4 regions of the Thioalkalivibrio versutus genome follow, and region 4 is predicted to be linked to each of the others. Evidence: predicted binding sites of a transcription regulator. Region 4 holds the regulator's gene; each other region holds the start of a gene.
What was found. Region 4 encodes FliA, which starts transcription of late flagellar genes. Its sites were predicted from a motif close to GCTAAAGTTNNNNNNNNNNCNGCCGATA; they were not measured.

Region 1 (4,386 bases), 240 kb from region 4:
GACACCACCGGCGACGAGCGTTACGCCGAGATCGCCCGCGGCATCCGCGACTACCTGCAAGACCACCTGTGGGACAGCCGCCAGCTCCGCTTCGGCAACAGCCAGTACGCCGACCGCGACTACTACCAGCTGGACCCGGAGACGCGCACGCAAACCGACCCGCCGCAGGTCGACCGCAACACCTACGCCGACACCTCGGGCCAGGCGATCGCCGCCCTCGCCAACATGGCGCGAGTGCTGGAAGACAGGGACACACTGGAGTGGGCACACGAGGCCCTTCGGGCGCTGGATCGCTACCTGCAGACCGAACAGGGCTACCTGCACGGCATCACCGCGGCGGGTCGCCCGGCGATGGAGGGCTACCTGCCCTCGCAGATCTGGCCGGAGATCGCCCGCCAGGAGCTGGCGCGCGCCACGGAGGCACTGGACGGCGAGCGACCGGAGATGCCCGACCCGCTCGCGGCACTGGACCGGCTGGAACCGTTCTTCAACGAGGAGCTGGGCGCCCACGCCGAGCGGATCGGCACCGACCTGGAACCCTGGTCGGAGACCCGCACCCAGGCGGCGCTGGCCTGGTGGCTCTACCGTCTGCCGGGCACCGCCATCGAGGAATCCCACATCGATCGCAACATGGTGCGGGAACGCCTGCGCATCGAGCCCGGTGCCGACCCCGACGACGTCGCTCTGGGCTTCGACGCCCTGCGCCGGGGCTTCTGAAGCCCCGTTGCAAGGCCTTGCGGTCGCTTATCCGGCGTCACAACACACCACCCCCGGTTTCCCAGGATGGCGAGCCGAACCTGCGCTGCGCCTGGCTCGGCCGTTACGCCTGTTGACGGAACCCCGCAACCTCGCCCTGTAGCTGCTGCGCCAAGGCCTCCAGCGCCTCCACCGCCTGCTGCATCTCGTTCGCCCCGTCGGCATTGCGCACGGCAATATCGTTGATGTGGTGGATGTTGCGGTTGATCTCTTCCGCCACCTGGCTTTGCTCCTCGGTCGCGCTGGCCACCTGGCGGGTCATGTCGTCGATGGCGGTCACCGAGTCGTGGATGTACTCCAGGGTCTCGCCGGCCTCGCCCGCCTTCGCCACGGAGGTTTCCGCATGCTGCTGGCTGACCTCCATCGCCTGCACCGCGCGGGTGGCCCCGCCCTGCAGGCGCTGAATGATCTCGCGGATCTCCCCGGTCGAGTCGTTCGTGCGCTGTGCCAGGTGGCGCACTTCGTCCGCCACCACCGCGAAGCCCCGCCCGGCCTCGCCGGCCCGCGCCGCCTCGATGGCCGCGTTCAGCGCCAGCAGGTTGGTCTTCTCGGCGATCTCCTCGATCACCTGCAGGATCGTGCCGATGTTGTCGCTGTCCCCTTTCAGTTCCACGATCACATTGTTCGCCTGACGAATCTCGCCGGCCAGCGTGTTGATCGCACCCTGGGTCGCCTGCACCACGGTGCGCCCGCCTTCCGCCGCACGCGTCGCCTGCCCCGCGCTCTCGGCCGTGCTCTGCGTGTTGTTGGCGACCTCCTGCACCGTGGCAGACATCTGGTTCATCGCCGTGACCACCTGCTCCACATCACCGCGCTGTTCGTGGGTGGCACGCGTCAGTTCATTGCTGCGCCCATCCAGCTGCCGCGCCGAGGCGGCAATCCCGTCCGCCGCGTCGGCAACCTGGCGAATGAGCCCGGAAAGCCGGCCCATCACCGTGTTGAAGGCCGCGCCGGTGCGCCCGATCTCGTCGTCGGTCGTCACCTCCACTCGGTGCCCGAGATCCGCACGGCCCTCGCCGATCGCCTCCAGCCCCTCGGCCAGGCGCTCCATGGGGCGCGTCAGCACATTGGCGTAGAACCAGCCAATACCCAGCGCCACCACGAACGCCACGATCCACAGCACCCACAGCAGCCACCACAACTGGCTCACCAGCGCCGCGTCCACACCCGCGGCCAGATCACCCTTCATGGTGTGGAAGGTCACCCCGCCCATGATGGACAACGGCACGGTGCTCACCACGATCACCAGGATAATCAGCTTCAGTCGCAGCCCACCCAACGGTCCAATCTTCATCGACGCCCTCCTTTCCGTCTCTTAACGACCAGCCGATCCCGGTCTTGAGCCCGACACAGTATCCATCCGCCCCGCCCCTATCGTCTTGATCCGGGTCAACCTCATGTCCCAACACAAGCCAAAAATCGCTCCTGATTAGCAATAATCATCAGCCAGGCCCAATGACCGTGCCAGCCCGGGTTTCCAGCCGCCCCCAGCTTGGTCATCCCGGAAACCGCGTAGCGGTTATCCGGGATCTCTGCGGTTGGGGGTTGCCCCGACGGGGGAGATCCCGGCTCTTCGCTTCGCTCCGGCCGGGATGACCAGGCAGGGCTAAGGCGCTCCGCGATGGTGACATCCCCAACAAGGCCTGGATCCAAGTGCCCCGGGGCGGGCCATGCACGCCCCCCGAAGGACCCCCGGCACTGGCTGACTCTTATCGCTAATCAGGAAATCGTCTCACCACGAAGCGCATGAAGACACGAAGAAGATCAAGGGCGATTGCGCCACAGAGGACACGGAGCTCACGGAGAGGATGAAAAGGCTTTCAACGTGAAGGATGGGGCTCGCTTGGTTTCAGCCGTGGGGCCAGCGGCCATGGCTAACAGACGTTCCAGACAGAATTCGTCCTTTCTCTGCGTCCTCTGAGTTGATAGGCCTTTGGCCTTGACCTTCTTCGTGCGCTTCGTGGTGAATAAAGCCCTTGAGCGGGCGCTCGCCTCACCCCCGATACCCAGACACAAAAAACCCGCGGGCCCGAGACTCGGGACCGCGGGTTCGCGGTACTGCGTTAGCGGGTCCGCTTACCGGCTGCGAGCCGCGCGGTTGCCGTTGGCGGACGGGCGACCGTTGCCGCCGCGACCACCACCGGGCTTGCCACCGCGACCGTTGCGCGGGGCGCCACTGCGGGCGCCTCCGCCCGGCTTGCCACCCGGACCACCACGGCGATTGCCGTTGCCGTCATTGGCAGCCGGCTTCGGCGTGGCGAAGCCCTCGGTTTCGATACGGTCGATCGGGCGCTGAATCAGGCGTTCGATGCCCTTCAGCAGCTTGATCTCCTCACCGTCCACCAGCGACAGCGCGGCGCCGTCGGAGCCGGCACGCCCGGTGCGACCGATGCGATGCACGTAGTCCTCCGGCACGTTCGGCAGCTCGAAATTGACGACCTGCGGCAGCTGGTCGATGTCCAGCCCGCGCGCGGCGATATCCGTGGCTACCAGGACCGGCACCTGGCCGGACTTGAACTGCTTCAGCGCCTTTGTACGCGCCGCCTGGCTCTTGTTGCCGTGGATCGCCTCGGAGCGCACGCCATCCTTCGACAGCTTCTCGGCCAGGCGATTGGCGCCATGCTTGGTGCGGGTAAACACCAGCACCTGTTCCCATTTGTTGGTGCGGATCAGGTGGCTCAACAGCTCGCGCTTCTGGCTGGTCTCGACCAGGTGCACGCTTTGCTTCACGCCCTCGGCGGTCGTGTTGCGCGGCGCGATGTCGATCTCCGCCGGGTTGTTCAGCAGGCCGTTGGCCAGCTTGCGGATCTCGTCGGAGAAGGTCGCCGAGAACATCAGGTTCTGGCGGTTCTTCGGCATCATCGCAATCAGCTTCTTGATGTCACGGATGAAGCCCATGTCGAGCATGCGATCAGCCTCGTCGAGTACCAGGATCTCCACACCGGACAGGTCGATGGTCTTCTGATTGGCGTGATCCAGCAGACGCCCCGGCGTCGCCACCACGATGTCCATGCGATCACGCAGGGCCTTGATCTGCGGGTTCATGTTCACACCGCCAAAGATCGTCATCGAGCGCATCTTGAGATTGCGCCCGTAGGTCTTCACGGATTCGTGAACCTGCGCGGCCAGCTCGCGGGTCGGGGTCAGCACCAGGCAACGCGGGCGGCCATTGCCGGCCTGCGGCGCATCCGAGGTGGAAAGGCGCTGCAGGATCGGCAGGGTGAAGCCGGCCGTCTTGCCGGTGCCGGTCTGGGCGGCGGCCAGCAGGTCGCCTCCCTTCAGGACTTCCGGGATGGCCTGGGCCTGGATCGGGGTCGGGTGCTGGTACCCGGAGGTTTCCAGCGCACGCAAAAGGGTATCGGCCAACCCGAGGTCGGCAAAGGTCGTATCAGTCATGGAATGCTCCAACGCCACCCGCCACTCGTTCAACACAGAGCACCCATCGGGGGAAACGAAATCAGGGGGATCACTGCGAGCCGGAAGGCTCTGGATCAAATGAACGGACGCTGACGGGCGGGGCGTTCGATCCGGGCACTATACGCCTTTTGTCAATGAAAAGACACCGCTCCATACCCCATCGGATATATATTTGTTTTGTGCGGGAATATCCGCTAGCTTCATTTTCAAAGA
Region 2 (4,386 bases), 770 kb from region 4:
CTCCTCGATGGCGACCTCGGTGATGCTGGGCGCCTTCCGCGAGGACGGCCGAACCCGGCGCGAGTTCCTGAACCTCATCCGCGGCAGTCGCGACTGAAACCCCGACCGGGCGGCGTCGGGCGCGTTCAGCGCAGCGGGATGCTGAACGAGATGTAGTTGACCCCGGCCATGCGCATGTGGCGAACGTCCTGCGCCAGGCTGTTCAGCAGGTAAAGGCCCAGCTCGCGCAGCGATTGTTCGTCGCTGGCCGTCCACTGGCGTGCCTCGCGCAGCGCGGCCTCGTCGACCTCGGCCGCGGCGGTGCGATCGATCATTTCCACCGCCAGCGTCTCGCCTTCGCGTTCCAGACGTACATCGACCGGCCGGCTGCGTCCCGGCTCGCGGGCTGCCTGCTCGGACAGATGCATGAAGACCTCCTCCAGGGCGATCTGCAGTTTGACCGATTGCTTTTCCGGCAGGCTCAGGCTTTCGCCGAATTCCTGCGCCATGGCATGGACCTGTGGCAGGGAATCCGCCTCGGGCTCGAAGGTCGCGCGTCGATGCGGGCGGGGCCGCAGGTTGAAGATCATGCTGAGTGCCACCGCCACCGTGCCGCCGGTGGAGACGCCGTTATTCAGAAACGGGCTCAGCGCCTCCGGGATCAGGTGGTGAAAAAACAGTTCGTTCTGGAAGATGAAACCCGTCGAGAAGGCGACACCGATGATCAGCCCGCTCTGGTAGTTGAGGCCGTCCTGGGCGCACAGGCGGATCCCCGCGACGAACAACAGGGCCAGCAAAATGAGCAGGAACGCGCCGAAGACGGGGCCTGGCAGCGAGATCATCAGCATGTTGAGCTTGGGAATCAGCGCGATCAGCGCGAGAAAGGCGGCGAAGTAGTAGCCGACCCGGCGGGCGGCCATGCCGGTCAGCTCGATCGAGGAGACGCCAATGCCATAGGTCGTGTTGGGCAGTGTGCCCAGGCTGCCGGCGATCATGTTGCCCAGGCCGTCCGCATACAGCCCGCCGCGCACGCGGTCGTGGTCGATCTTGCGCGGGGTGCGGTAGGAGTTGCGCTGCGCGACCTGGGTATCGCCAATGGACTCCACCGCTCCGACCAGGGTCACGATCGCGAAGGTCAGAAGCAGCGTGAACCAGGTGGGCGAGAACTCGAAATAAAAGCCGGGCCATTCCAGCGGCGGCAGGCCGAACCAGGCGGCCTCGGTGACCTCCGAGAAATCCGTGACGCCGAAGATCATCGCGACCACGATCCCGGAGCCCAGTCCCATGATGGGCGCCCACAGCCGCAGCAGGCGTCCGCCGAAGACCGCCACGAGAATGGTGAACCCGAGTGTGAACAGGGCCACCACCAGCGCCCGCCAGGTCCCCTCGTAGTCTCCTTCACCCTGCATCATGTCGGCTGTGGTGGGGATTACGCCGAGCACCACCAGCATGATCACGACCCCACTGACGGTGGGCGTGATGATGCGGCGGAATAGCCCGAGATAGCGCGCGAACAGAAACTGTACCGGGGCCGACAGCACTGCAAGGGTGCCGACCAGCGCCATGCCGCCGACCAGGGCGGCCTCGATGCCCACGGCCAGGTAGGCGGTCGAGGTCCCCATGAAGATCAGGTAGCCCGATCCGATCGGGCCGACGCGGCGGACCTGAATCAGTGTGGCAAGCGCGCTGCCGATGAGGGCGGCGAATACGGTCCACTGGGTCGCGGCCAGATCGAGACCGATGGCGCGGGCCAGGATCAGGGGGGCGATGATGATGGCCGGTGCGACCAACAACAGGCTCTGCAGCGCACTGATTGTGCATTTGACCGGAGGCGGGTGATCGTCCACCTCATAGATGATCTTCGACTGGGAAGCTTCGGCCACGGTGCCCCCTGGGCGCGGTTGGCGAAAGCGCGCAATCATAACAGCCACGTGGTGTCGGGAGCCCAGGAGGTTTTGGTTGGGCGTTGCCCGCGAGTCGTTGGGGACGGGCAACCAGACAAAAAAAGACCCGGCGCAATGGCCGGGCCCAAGATCGTTCAGACACCCGTGTGATGGAGGGTTGTGATCTGAACGGCGGGTCATCGGCTGCCGTTGCCACGAGCCGATGATTTCCGCAACTTGTATAAGTGGACAGGCGGTGTGGAAACAGGTTCCTGCCAGCGGCTGAAAGAGTGTGGTGGCTGTCACATTTTCAGATGGGCACGGCGATCCCGCCGAGGTTCATTCATTTTTCGGGTTCTTTGTGGAGGCGTGATGCGCGGTCTTGAACAGATCCCCTGGCTGTATGACGGCCTGATGGCCGGTGCCGATCTTCTGGGGCTGCGCCGCTGGCGACGGCGTCTTGTCGAGGGCGCCGAAGGCCGGGTGCTGGAGGTCGGGTGCGGGACCGGGCGCGATCTGCCGCTATACGCGGATCCGACGCAAGTGATCGGCATGGATCCGGACCTGGCCGCGCTGCGGAGGGCGCGACGCCGTGCGCCGGCGGTCCCGCTGGTGGTGGCGAAGGCCGAGGCGCTGCCATTTGCGGATGGGGTGTTCGATAGCGTGGTCTCCGGCCTGGTTTTCTGCAGCGTCCAGGACCCGCCGCGGGCCCTGGGCGAGGTGCGCCGGGTGCTGGCAGACGGCGGCGCGTTGCGCATGCTGGAGCATGTGCGCCACACCCGCCCGCTGCTGGGACGGGCCCAGGACCGGGTGCAGCCGGCCTGGACCTGCGTCACTGGCGGTTGCCATCCCAATCGCGATACCGAGGCCGCGGTGGAGCAGGCCGGGTTCTGCATCGAACCCGAGGATCGCGTGGCCCGTGGCGTGATGCGGCGCTTTGCCGCGCGGGTCTGCCGAGCGCCCGAAGATCCTCCTGCCGGGCGCAACGCCGGGAAGACTGATTGAAGGTCGAGGGCCTTGTTCACCACGAAGGGCACGCAGGCGCGAAGAAGGGGAAGGATCGGCGACGAGAGTTCCGGTGCTGATCGTCGTTCGTGCAGTTGTGCGTTGAAAATTCTCCCGCGTGCGAAAAAATCGTGCATGGAGGCTCAAGTCTTGCGGGATGCGGCCGTCACCGGGGGCAGGTCCGTCTTCCTGAGCGCTGGCGGGCCTGTACATTCAGATTCCGGGAGTACCAGGATGGACGCAAGCGCGATTGCCGCAATGGCCACCCAGCAAAGCCAGCAGCAGCTGGCCATGCAGAAAGATGTGGCCCTGCAGAAGAAGGCGATGGAGTCGCAGGAGATGGCCGCTCAGTCGATGCTGGAGGCACTACCCGACATTGGCGAGATGCAGGCCGCCACACAGGGTCTGCCGGCAAACGTGGGCACCAACATCAATACGACCGCCTGACGCCCCCCAGTCCTTTCGCCCTGCAAGGCCCCGGCGCGTTACTGCCCGGGGCCTTTTCGTTTCCTGATTAGCAACGAGCGTCAGCCAGGCTCAAGGCCCGTGCGGGCCCGGGTCTCCAGGCGCCTCCTACATCGTCCTCCCGGAATCCGCGCAGCGGTTATCCGGGATCTCCACGGTATGAGTGACCCGTACGTTGGGGCTAGAACGGCGTGTGGAGATCCCGGCTCTGCGCTGCGCTACGGCCGGGATGACGCGGAAGTATTTTGGTCCCGGGTGTCGGAGCCGCTGTGTCCGGATGCCCCCGTACCCCGCGATCACGCGGTCTTCCATCCAGAGCCGTCGCGCCCTGCGCGGCAGGCCGGGAGCCTGCCATGCTCCGTGCCTTGGGTGCCCTCTGTGGTTACACGCCCCGGTGTTTCCTTCGTCTCTTTGAGTGCTTCGTGGTGAACCCATTCAGGCGGCCGTCCGTTACTGCCGCTGCGCCTCGAACTCGATCATCAGTTCGACCTCGTCGCCAACGATGTCGCGGGTCAGGCCGTAGGTCATGCCGAAATCGGAACGATCGAAGCTGCCACGCATCGACGCCCCCAGCACGTACGGGCGGCCGAACAGGCCACCCAGCGGGAACGGGTAGCGCCCGACCTTGTTGATGGTCACGTCGAGATGGATGGTGCGGGTCTCGCCCAGCAGCTCCAGGCCGCCACTCAGGCGCCCGGTGTTCTCGCCGGTGGGCTGGTAGCGCGTGGCGGTGAAGCGCATCTCCGGGTATTCCTCGACGTGCAGGAAGTCCTCGTTGCGCAGGTGGTCGTCGCGTTCGGCGTGGTTGGTGAACACGCTGTCGGTCTTGATGACGAAGAAGCCGCCCTCCAGCTCGCCCGAGTCCGGGTCGAAGGTGAACTCGCCCTCGGCCTCCAGGAACATGCCCATGACCTTGGCGTAGCCGGCGTGATCGACCAGGAAACCGACTGCGAAGTGGTCGGGGTCGATGACCCAGCGGTCGGCATCGGCCAGGGCTGCAGCGGGCAGGGCGAAGGTTGCGGTCAGCAGGCAGGTCAGGAGCGCGGAGCGCAGG
Region 3 (4,386 bases), 340 kb from region 4:
GACGTGGCTGGCGTCACCGACGCGGTGGTGCAGCATCTCCAGGCCCGGTTCAACGCAACCTTGAGACAATAGCCGATGGCAGCTGTAACCAAGGCGGATCTCGCCGCCGCGCTAAACGAGGAACTGGGTCTCAACAAGCGCGAGGCCAAGGAATTCGTCGAGATGTTCTTCGAGGAGATGCGGCAGTCGCTGGAGACCGGCGAGGGCGTGAAGCTTTCCGGGTTCGGGAATTTCATCCTGCGCGACAAGAACCAGCGGCCAGGGCGCAATCCGAAGACGGGCGAAGAGATTCCGGTCTCCGCGCGTCGTGTGGTGACCTTCCGGCCGGGACAGAAACTGCGCGAGCGGGTAGAGAGCTATGCTGGAGGCGAGTAACCACCAGGAACTGCCCGCCATCCCGGGCAAGCGCTACTTCACCATCGGCGAAGTCGCGGAGCTGTGCCAGGTCAAGCCGCATGTGCTGCGGTACTGGGAGCAGGAATTCCCGATGCTGGAGCCGGTCAAGCGGCGCGGCAACCGCCGCTACTACCAGCGTCAGGACGTGATCCTGATTCGTCAGATTCGCGCATTGCTGTACGAAGAGGGCTACACCATCAATGGTGCCCGTCAGAAGCTCTCCGGCGACGAAGCCAAGGGTGATCGTCAGCAGGCCCAGCAGATCATCCAGGACACCATCTCCGAGCTCGAGTCGGTTCTGCGCGTGTTGCGCGCCTGAGGCTCCGACCCTGCGGGGGTGGCTTCCGGGCGTTGTGTTGATGCGATTCGCTACGCTCGTCGCATCCTACGGTGTCCGTCTGAACCCAACTCCAATTCGAAATTCCCACTCTGTAGGATGCGATGAGCGTAGCGAATCGCATCAATACGCCACTCTCGGTGTACGTGGCACGAATGGTCCGCACGGATCTCGCAGCAATGGGGTGGCCGATGCTTTCGTGAAGGCGGGGAATCGGATATAGTTCGCGGCTTCGGGGCGTGGCGCAGTCTGGTAGCGCATCTGCATGGGGTGCAGAGGGTCGCAGGTTCAAATCCTGCCGTCCCGACCAAACAGGAATGATCAAAAAAGGCCGCTTGAAGCGGCCTTTTTTGTGTTCGGAGTTGCAGGTGGCGGCGTCGCCTGGGCTCAATCCATCGAGCGGCGGCGTGCCTCGCGCTGGTAATGGAGCAGGGCGATGTTGGTCTGGCGTTCCATCCACTGGGTCATTCCGACGATCTCGAAGCCTGCAAACTCAAAGCCATCACGCGTGCTGCGGCGACGGTTGGCCAGCCGCAGGTCCCCGGAAAGGCGTTCACTGACATCGGGGAGCAGGAGGTTCTCGAAGGCCAGGTTCGCCTGGTCCTCAAGCGCATCCAGAAGGGTGGTGGACAACTCGATGCACATGCCCTGGGCAGAGAGGTCGGCAACCTCGCCAATCACGGGATCCTTCCAGGCCTTTGCATGGAGTTCGATCTGAGGCCGCTGGGCCATCGGGATGTGCACGCGGAACGTTTCGCGGCGTTGCAGGTAGTACAGAGTTTCCGGATAGGTGCAGACGTAGAGCGCGCCTTTTTGCTCCTGCTCGATGCGTGTCACATGCGTGCCGAATCGCACTGCAACCCCGCGCAGCGCCGCGAAGACGCGCAAGTCCATGCCGGCCTGAACCTGCTGGTGCGCGCGAGGCGGGGTCAGCTCGTCGAGAAAGAGTTCCTTGGCGGCTGGGTCCAGACGGACCAGGGCCGAGGTGTACAGGGGGCCGTCGGTATCCACGCGAACGCTCACGACGGTGAGCTTGTGGTCGAGGTCCTTGAGGATGCCGGCAATCCGGTCCGGCTTATCGACGGTATAGTCCGTGTCGTCCATGCGTCCGAAGTGTTAGGAAGGTGTGAGGACGCAAGGTACTGGTGGATGCCGCGAAAAGCCAGCCTCCACCAGCATCGGCCTCTCAGGCCTGGGTGATCTGGCGTCCGCCGCGGTTTCCGGGCCGGGCGCGGCCATACGGGTCGTAGGTAGCCGCGGGGCCGGTTTCCTCGCCGCGAAGGATCTGCATGGAGAGTTCCACGCGCTGGCGGTCACGGTCGATCAGGCGCGCATTGCCCTGATTCAGAGTGTCGCAGCGTTCGATGGACTGGCGCAGGGCTTGCCACAGGTCGTTCAGTACGACGCCATCGTCCATCTTCGAGAACAGGCGCGCGACGCCCTCGGGGCTGAAGGCCTCGCCGGCGGCCTCGACCAGGCCTTGCTGGTTGCGGGTCTCGGTTTCCAGTTCATGCAGCAGGGTCTGCTTGCCGGTCACCACGTCCTGCAGCGTATCGGGTTGGCGCGCTTCGACCGCGCGCGTCTCCTTTAGCAGACTTTCTTCCAGCTGATGAGCCAGCCGGATTGAGGTCTCGAGCGAGCGTTGCAGTTTATGGTGCGCGTCGGCATTCATGGGCGATAGACCGGGTTAGCGCAGCAGGCTTTCGAGGTCGATCATGCGATCGGCCAGCTGCTGGTTGTCCACTGGATAGTTGCCGCTGGAGATCGCCTCGCGCAGTTCGGCAACGCGGGCGGCGTCGAAGGGGGCGGTGTCACCCGCGCCGGCCGCGGCATTCATTGCCTGGGCGGCCCCGGTGAGCGTGACCGAATCATTGTTTGCCGTCGATGCGTTACCGGAGGCCGGGGCACGGCTTGCCGTGTTGCCGGACTCGTCGCGACCCTTTACCCCGGGGTTCTGGCTGTCGGGGCGCAGGCTGTTCGTATTGAGGCCCTTGATATCCATGATGCCTTCCTGTCGTTGTAACTGTGCTGCAATTGTTTACGGCCAGCGTTGCTGAAACTGTAGGCCTCGGGGGCGGAAAAGTGTAACGGGCTTCACAGTCCGCCTCGAAGATCGTTGGCGTGCCTGGTGGGGCGAGACCTCAAAGCGCTACCCGGATGTGGCCGGAGGCCTGGATTTCGCCTTCGACGACGCGCCCGGAGGATGCGTTCTTGACGCGGATTCGTTCGCCCAGCGTCCCGTTCTCCAGCGCTTCGCCCTGCATGCGGATGGCGATTGAGCCGTTCTCTGCCAGGATGGTAACCCGTTGGCCGCGACTGATGATCTCGCGCGGGCTCACGTGCTGGGTTCCGATGATCTGACCCGGGCGGATGCTGCGCCGGGTCTGTTGGCCGATCAGGGCATTCTTTTCCTCATGATAACTGCCGGCATGGCGCGAGGTCTCGATTCGCTGGAAACGCAGGTCGCCCGCCGAGAGGGTGTGCTGGCGCGGCAGGGTGCGGTTCGCAACCAGCACTTCGGCGTAACGTTCGACCGTCGCCGGCACGTATAACTGCCAGGTCACCGGGCCGGCACACTGGATATGGACAGCGGTGTTGCCGTCACGCCGCCCGCCGGGTGGGAAACGCGCTTCCAGGCCGTCCGTGCAGGGGACGAGGCGCAGACGCTTGTCGAGCTGACCAATCTCGATGGAAACATCCTTCTCGGTATCGGTAACGCCCAGTTCCTGAATCAGGAACTGCTCGGCGGCGAGACGGATGTCGTCAACCGGGTGGACTTCGGCCCGGGCGCTGGTAGACAGCAGTACCAGGGTGAACAAGAGGGTGACTCCGGCAAGGAGACGCGGAATGGCTCGCACGTTTGCGCTCGAGTCGATCACGCTCGCTGGCGAGGCACCGGAGGGCCCGCCTTTTCCTGGAACGAATGAGGCCCCAACGCGAATGAGCGAACGGATCAGCGTCTTCCTGGCAGCGGAAGAAAATTCTGAAATGGGTCGGCGCTGGTTCATGTCGCGGTCCTGTTTGGTCCTGTCCTGCGCAGCCAGTTCGGTGCGGGCGTCGGACTGTGCGCGAATGGCTCGGATTTGGCGGATCTTGCGTCGATGTCGAGCGAGTCGCGAGCGGTTTCAGTACGCAAAAACATGCAGATGTCGTGCCAATGAATGGGCATCCCGCGCCACGCGCACATTCAAGGCCCGTCGCGGGCGGCCGTTATGGCCATGAGGCGGCGTCAGAAGGCGCATGCACGCAAATGCAAATGACAGGCCGGGGTTGCGCGGTGCACACTTGGCCTTTGAGGCCTGTCCGGTGCTAAGAGCAATCGGGGCAAGGAGAGCGGCACGATGAGTCAATTCATTGACGATGTGAATCAGCGAACCCAGTTGGTGGGGCAGAACCGCATGGAGCTTCTGCTGTTCCATCTGGGCGGGTCGCAGACCTTCGGGATCAATGTCTTCAAGGTCCGCGAGGTGATTCCGTCGCCGCCGCTGCGTCAGATTCCCGGCTCCATGAGCGTGGTACGCGGGGTGGCGACGTTGCGTGGCGGTACCGTGCCAATCATTGACCTGGCGCGAGCGATGGGCCTGCGTGGCGCCGTCGGGGCGGTCGACAACGGGGAGCAGAAGGTGGTGGTCACCGAGTTCAATCGTTCGGTG
Region 4 (4,386 bases):
ACGTCCTCGGCGTGATGACACACCGTCACCAGCGGATCCAGGCTCAAGAACCCGGCGCCCCCCTTGATGGTGTGGAAGCTTCGAAAGACCGCATTCAACAGATCCCGGTCGTCCGGATTCTGTTCCAGGTCGATGAGTTGCTCGTTGAGCCCCTCCAGCAGTTCCCCGGCCTCGATCAGGAAGTCCTGAAGGATTTCGTCATTGGGGTCGATGGCCATTCAGTCTCTCCGGTCCCGTGGCGCCAGTCGTATGGGGGGCACTGCTAGAAGCCCAGGCTTGATAGCAGATCGTCCACCTCGTCCTGTCCTTGAACGACATCTGCGCTGGAATCTTGAGTCTTGGGCACACTGGGGCCGTGGCCCTTGCGGTCCGCCTCGCGGTCTTCTTCGCCACGCTCCAGGGACGCTTCGGCCGCTTCGACCTGCTCCATGCGCCCGCTGGAGAGCCGAATCAGGGTAACGAGGTTCTCTTCGAGGTCGGTCACCAGCTGGATCACGCGGCGAATCACCTGGCCGGTAATGTCCTGATAACTTTGTGCCATCAACACCTCGGAGAGCAGCCGCCGCAATTCCTCGGCGTCCTCGCCCGCCTGCCCGAAGAAGCTGTCCAGCTCACGCGCGAAATCGCGGAATTCGTCCACCGAGAGCTGCCGGTTGCGAAAGCGCGTCCATTTGGCGGTCAAGTCGGCCGCCTGCTGGCTGAACGACTCGGCGATCGGCAGGCTCGATTCGATGGCGCCCATCGTGGCGTGCGCGGCCTGCTCGGTCATGGTGACCACGTAGTTCAGGCGTTCCTTCGCATCCGGGATCTCCGCCTGGGTCAGCTCTACCAGGCGCGAGTCGCCACGGAAGCTTTGCAAGGCCTCGTGAAGGTCGCGCGTCAGCTTGCCCAGTTCGTCGAAGAGCTCGCGGTCGTAAGGACGCGCTAGATCCTGCACCAGCGCGCGTGCCGCCGCGTCGTCGCCCGCCTCGAGCGTCTGCACCAGTTGCCGGGCCAGCTCGAGCTGGCCGTCGCGTGGGGGGTGTTCCTGTTCAGTCATGAGGAGCCTCTTGCTGGTACGGCGCCGAAGGAGCCGGGTCACGTCTACCCGCGCAAGCGAGACGGACGTCGTCCGTATTCATCACTGGGCGATGCTTAGCCCTGTGCTTCAATACGTTCGAAGATCTTGTCGATCTTTTCCTTCAGCGTTTCGGCGGTAAACGGCTTGACCACGTAACCGTTCACACCTGCCTCCGCAGCCTCCACGATCTGGTCGCGCTTGGCCTCGGCCGTCACCATCAGCACCGGCATCGACTTCAGGTTGGCATCCGCCCGGACGGCCTTCAGCAGGTCGATGCCCGGCATATTGGGCATGTTCCAGTCGGTAATCAGGAAGTCGAAATCACCATTTTGCAGCATCGGCAGCGCGGTGCTGCCGTCGTCGGCTTCCTGCGTATTATTGAAGCCAAGATCGCGCAAGAGGTTCTTGATAATGCGCCGCATCGTGGAAAAATCGTCCACGATGAGAATTTTCATTCCCTTGTCCACACGTCACTCCGGGATTCGTAAGGTGAGTTTTAGAATAACTGCAAAGCCGTGCCGTCTTCGAGCCACGACCCCATGCGCGCGCGCAGCCGGATGACCGCCTGGCTGCGAATCTGGCTCACGCGCGACTCGGTCACGCCCAGAACAGCCCCGATCTCGCGCAGATTCAGTTCTTCGGTGTAATACAGCGACAGCACCAGGCGTTCGCGTTCAGGCAGATCCCCAAGGGCCTCGGCCAACTCCTCGCGAAACTCGCCAGCCTCAAGGCTACGCGACGGAGAGACTTCCTGCCCCTCGATCACACGATCGGCCCCGTCATCCCCGCCACCCAGATCGTCCAGCGCAAACAGATGGGCCCCGGCATGGTCCTTGAGCATGTCGTAATAGTCATCGATCGCCACGTCCAGCTCGGCCGCCACTTCGCTCCCACGCGCCGCACGCCCCTCACGGGCCTCGACACTCTGGATCGCGGCGGCAATACGCCGGCTGTTGCGGTGCACCGAACGCGGCGTCCAGTCACTGCGACGCAATTCGTCGATCATCGCACCGCGGATGCGGATTCCGGCGTAGGTGGCAAAGGTCGCCCCCTGCCCGCCCTCGAACTGCCGCGCCGCCTCCAGAAGGCCGATCATGCCGGCCTGGATCAGATCATCGACCTGGACCGAGGCCGGCAGACGGGCCATCAGGTGGTGCGCGATGCGATGCACCAGTTCAACGTGATCGGCAATCAACTTCTCGTGTCCACCGGTCGCGGTGGACGTCGCCTGGTAGCCGGAAAGTCGATTACGCGTCGTCATCATGCACTCTGCAGCATTCGTTCCACGAAGAACCCGACGCCCCCGTGGTCACCCCCACCAACCGGCCAGCGGTCCACCGTGCGTGCCAGTTCGGCAAACGCCTTGCCGGCCGGACTGCCGGGATACTGCTGAACCACCGGTGCCCTTTTCTGCACGGACTTGCGCAGATGTTCGTCCATCGGGATATAGCCGGCCAGATCCAGGACCACCTCCGGCAGGTAATTGCCACAGACGGTATTGAGTTTCTGCATCAGCCGCTCCGCACCCTCGCGTCCGCTGACCATGTTGGTGACCATGCGGAAACGCCGCAGCCCGTGGTCACGATGCAGCACCTTGATCAGGGCATAGGCATCGGTAATCGAAGCCGGCTCGTCGCAGACCACCACAAGGGTCTCCTGTACCGCCCGGCAGAACGAAGTCACCGACTCCTGCAGGCCTGCAGCAGTGTCCACGATCAGGACATCCAGCGGCTTGCGGTAGGCGCTGAAGGCATGGATCAGCCCCGCGTGCTCGGCCGGCGTAAGATTCGCCATCGCCGCGATACCGGAGGCCGACGGGACCACCTTCACCCCGTCCGGCCCCTGAACCAGGACATCGTCCAGGCTGTCCACGGCGCCGGTCACCAGGTCGTGCAGGGTGCGCTCCGGGCGCATCCCGAGCAACAGGTCCACGTTGGCCAGGCCCAGATCCGCATCGAACAGCATCACCTCGCGGCCCAACCGGGCCAGGCCGACCGCCAGATTGACCGACACGTTGGTCTTGCCCACGCCGCCCTTGCCCGAGGCGACCGCAATGACCTTCAACGGCTTGTTAGTGCGTGGCATAACGCCCCTTTCCAACCGGCTGAATCAGTTCCAGTGTGGCCGGCTCGGCCCCCTGCGCCGGGCGCAGCGGCGAGCGCGAGCGTCGCGGCGCTTCCATTTCGGCCAGCCGTTCGGCGGCCCAGGTCTCGCGGGCATTGCCACCCGCCTGCGCACCCTCGGCATCGTCGTCCAGTGCCAGGCGGGTCAGATACCCCGTATCGACCCGGTGAAAATCCTCGGCGATGCGCTGGCCATCGCTTACAAACCCAAGCCCCAGGTGCTGGTCCAGCAGGACCGACAGGACCTCGCCCAGCTGTTCTGCCTCGTCCAGTTTGGTCAGCACCAGCGCCGAGGGATCCGCCTTGCGAAACGCGTCCAGCACCCGCCGCAAGGTACTGCCCTGGGTCGTGGCCGACACAACCAACCAGCTCTCGGCACGGATATCCGGCGGCAGATGCGCGAACAGCGACTCCTCCTCCACCGCGCGCGGCGCCTGCCCGGCGGTATCCACCAGGATCAGGTGGCCATCGTCCACGCGCCGCGCCAGATCGCGCAGTTCGCGCGCATTCTGCAGCACGCGCACCGAGATCCCCGCCATCTGTGCAAAGGCTTGCAGCTGCCGTGTGGCACCGATGCGCTGGCTGTCCAGGGTCACCAGCGTAACCGAATCCGGTCCCATCCGACGGATCTGGCGCAACGCGATCCGTGCCAGCGTGGTGGTCTTGCCGACACCGGTCGGCCCCACCATCGCCAGCAGCCCGCCCTCGTCCAGGATCGCCGGGCGATGCGTGGCAATCGCACCCGAAAGCCGCGCGCGGAGACGCTCCCAAGCCTGCTCGGGGGAGCTGTCATCGAGGATGCTGCCCGCCAGGCTGCGGGCCAGCGATTCACTGAAGCCGCGGTCGATCAGGCGGACCTTGCATTCGGCCGCCAGGGGGTGACGGGCCGCCCAGCGAGCCTCGTCACTCTCCGCATACTGACGCGTCATCAAGCTGCGCAGGTCACGCAACTCCTGGCGCATCGCGGTGAGCTCGGGATCGGCCGGCCACGAAGGGGCCGCCGAATTCGGGGCGCGGTCGGCGGTTCGCGCCTCGCGGGCCGGCTTTGCGGCCTCCGGCTCGCGCACCGGCTCCGAGGACTCGCCATCCTCCAGGGCGGCGACCACCTCCAACCAGCCATCCACCCGGCGACTGGAGAGGATCACGGCATCCTCTCCCTGTTGTTCGCGCACCTGACGCATGGCGTCGCGCATGTCCCGGGCC

Region 1: a site for FliA is predicted at 2,073-2,100, ahead of TVD_RS05310 (methyl-accepting chemotaxis protein). Genes of this name have one in related genera too.
Region 2: a site for FliA is predicted at 3,009-3,036, ahead of TVD_RS09890 (putative motility protein). Genes of this name have one in related genera too.
Region 3: a site for FliA is predicted at 2,772-2,799, ahead of flgM (flagellar biosynthesis anti-sigma factor FlgM). Genes of this name have one in related genera too.

What each region holds. Positions count from the first base shown of each region.
Region 1 is NZ_CP011367.1:1,134,220-1,138,605, reverse strand. It holds gene TVD_RS05315 (DUF255 domain-containing protein) at 1-717, shown strand, start outside; gene TVD_RS05310 (methyl-accepting chemotaxis protein) at 821-2,050, opposite strand; gene TVD_RS05305 (DEAD/DEAH box helicase) at 2,833-4,152, opposite strand.
Region 2 is NZ_CP011367.1:2,140,070-2,144,455, reverse strand. It holds gene folE (GTP cyclohydrolase I FolE) at 1-97, shown strand, start outside; gene TVD_RS09900 (uracil-xanthine permease family protein) at 126-1,862, opposite strand; gene TVD_RS09895 (class I SAM-dependent methyltransferase) at 2,235-2,867, shown strand; gene TVD_RS09890 (putative motility protein) at 3,102-3,314, shown strand; gene TVD_RS09885 (YceI family protein) at 3,783-4,386, opposite strand, start outside.
Region 3 is NZ_CP011367.1:1,708,494-1,712,879, reverse strand. It holds gene pheT (phenylalanine--tRNA ligase subunit beta) at 1-72, shown strand, start outside; gene TVD_RS07955 (integration host factor subunit alpha) at 76-375, shown strand; gene TVD_RS07950 (MerR family transcriptional regulator) at 359-715, shown strand; tRNA gene TVD_RS07945 (tRNA-Pro) at 967-1,043, shown strand; gene TVD_RS07940 (flagellar brake protein) at 1,121-1,837, opposite strand; gene TVD_RS07935 (flagella synthesis protein FlgN) at 1,920-2,405, opposite strand; gene flgM (flagellar biosynthesis anti-sigma factor FlgM) at 2,421-2,735, opposite strand; gene flgA (flagellar basal body P-ring formation chaperone FlgA) at 2,875-3,552, opposite strand; gene TVD_RS07920 (chemotaxis protein CheV) at 4,075-4,386, shown strand, end outside.
Region 4 is NZ_CP011367.1:1,369,541-1,373,926, reverse strand. It holds gene TVD_RS06350 (chemotaxis protein CheA) at 1-218, opposite strand, end outside; gene TVD_RS06345 (protein phosphatase CheZ) at 263-1,039, opposite strand; gene cheY (chemotaxis response regulator CheY) at 1,135-1,515, opposite strand; gene TVD_RS06335 (RNA polymerase sigma factor FliA) at 1,557-2,324, opposite strand; gene TVD_RS06330 (MinD/ParA family protein) at 2,321-3,145, opposite strand; gene flhF (flagellar biosynthesis GTPase FlhF) at 3,132-4,376, opposite strand.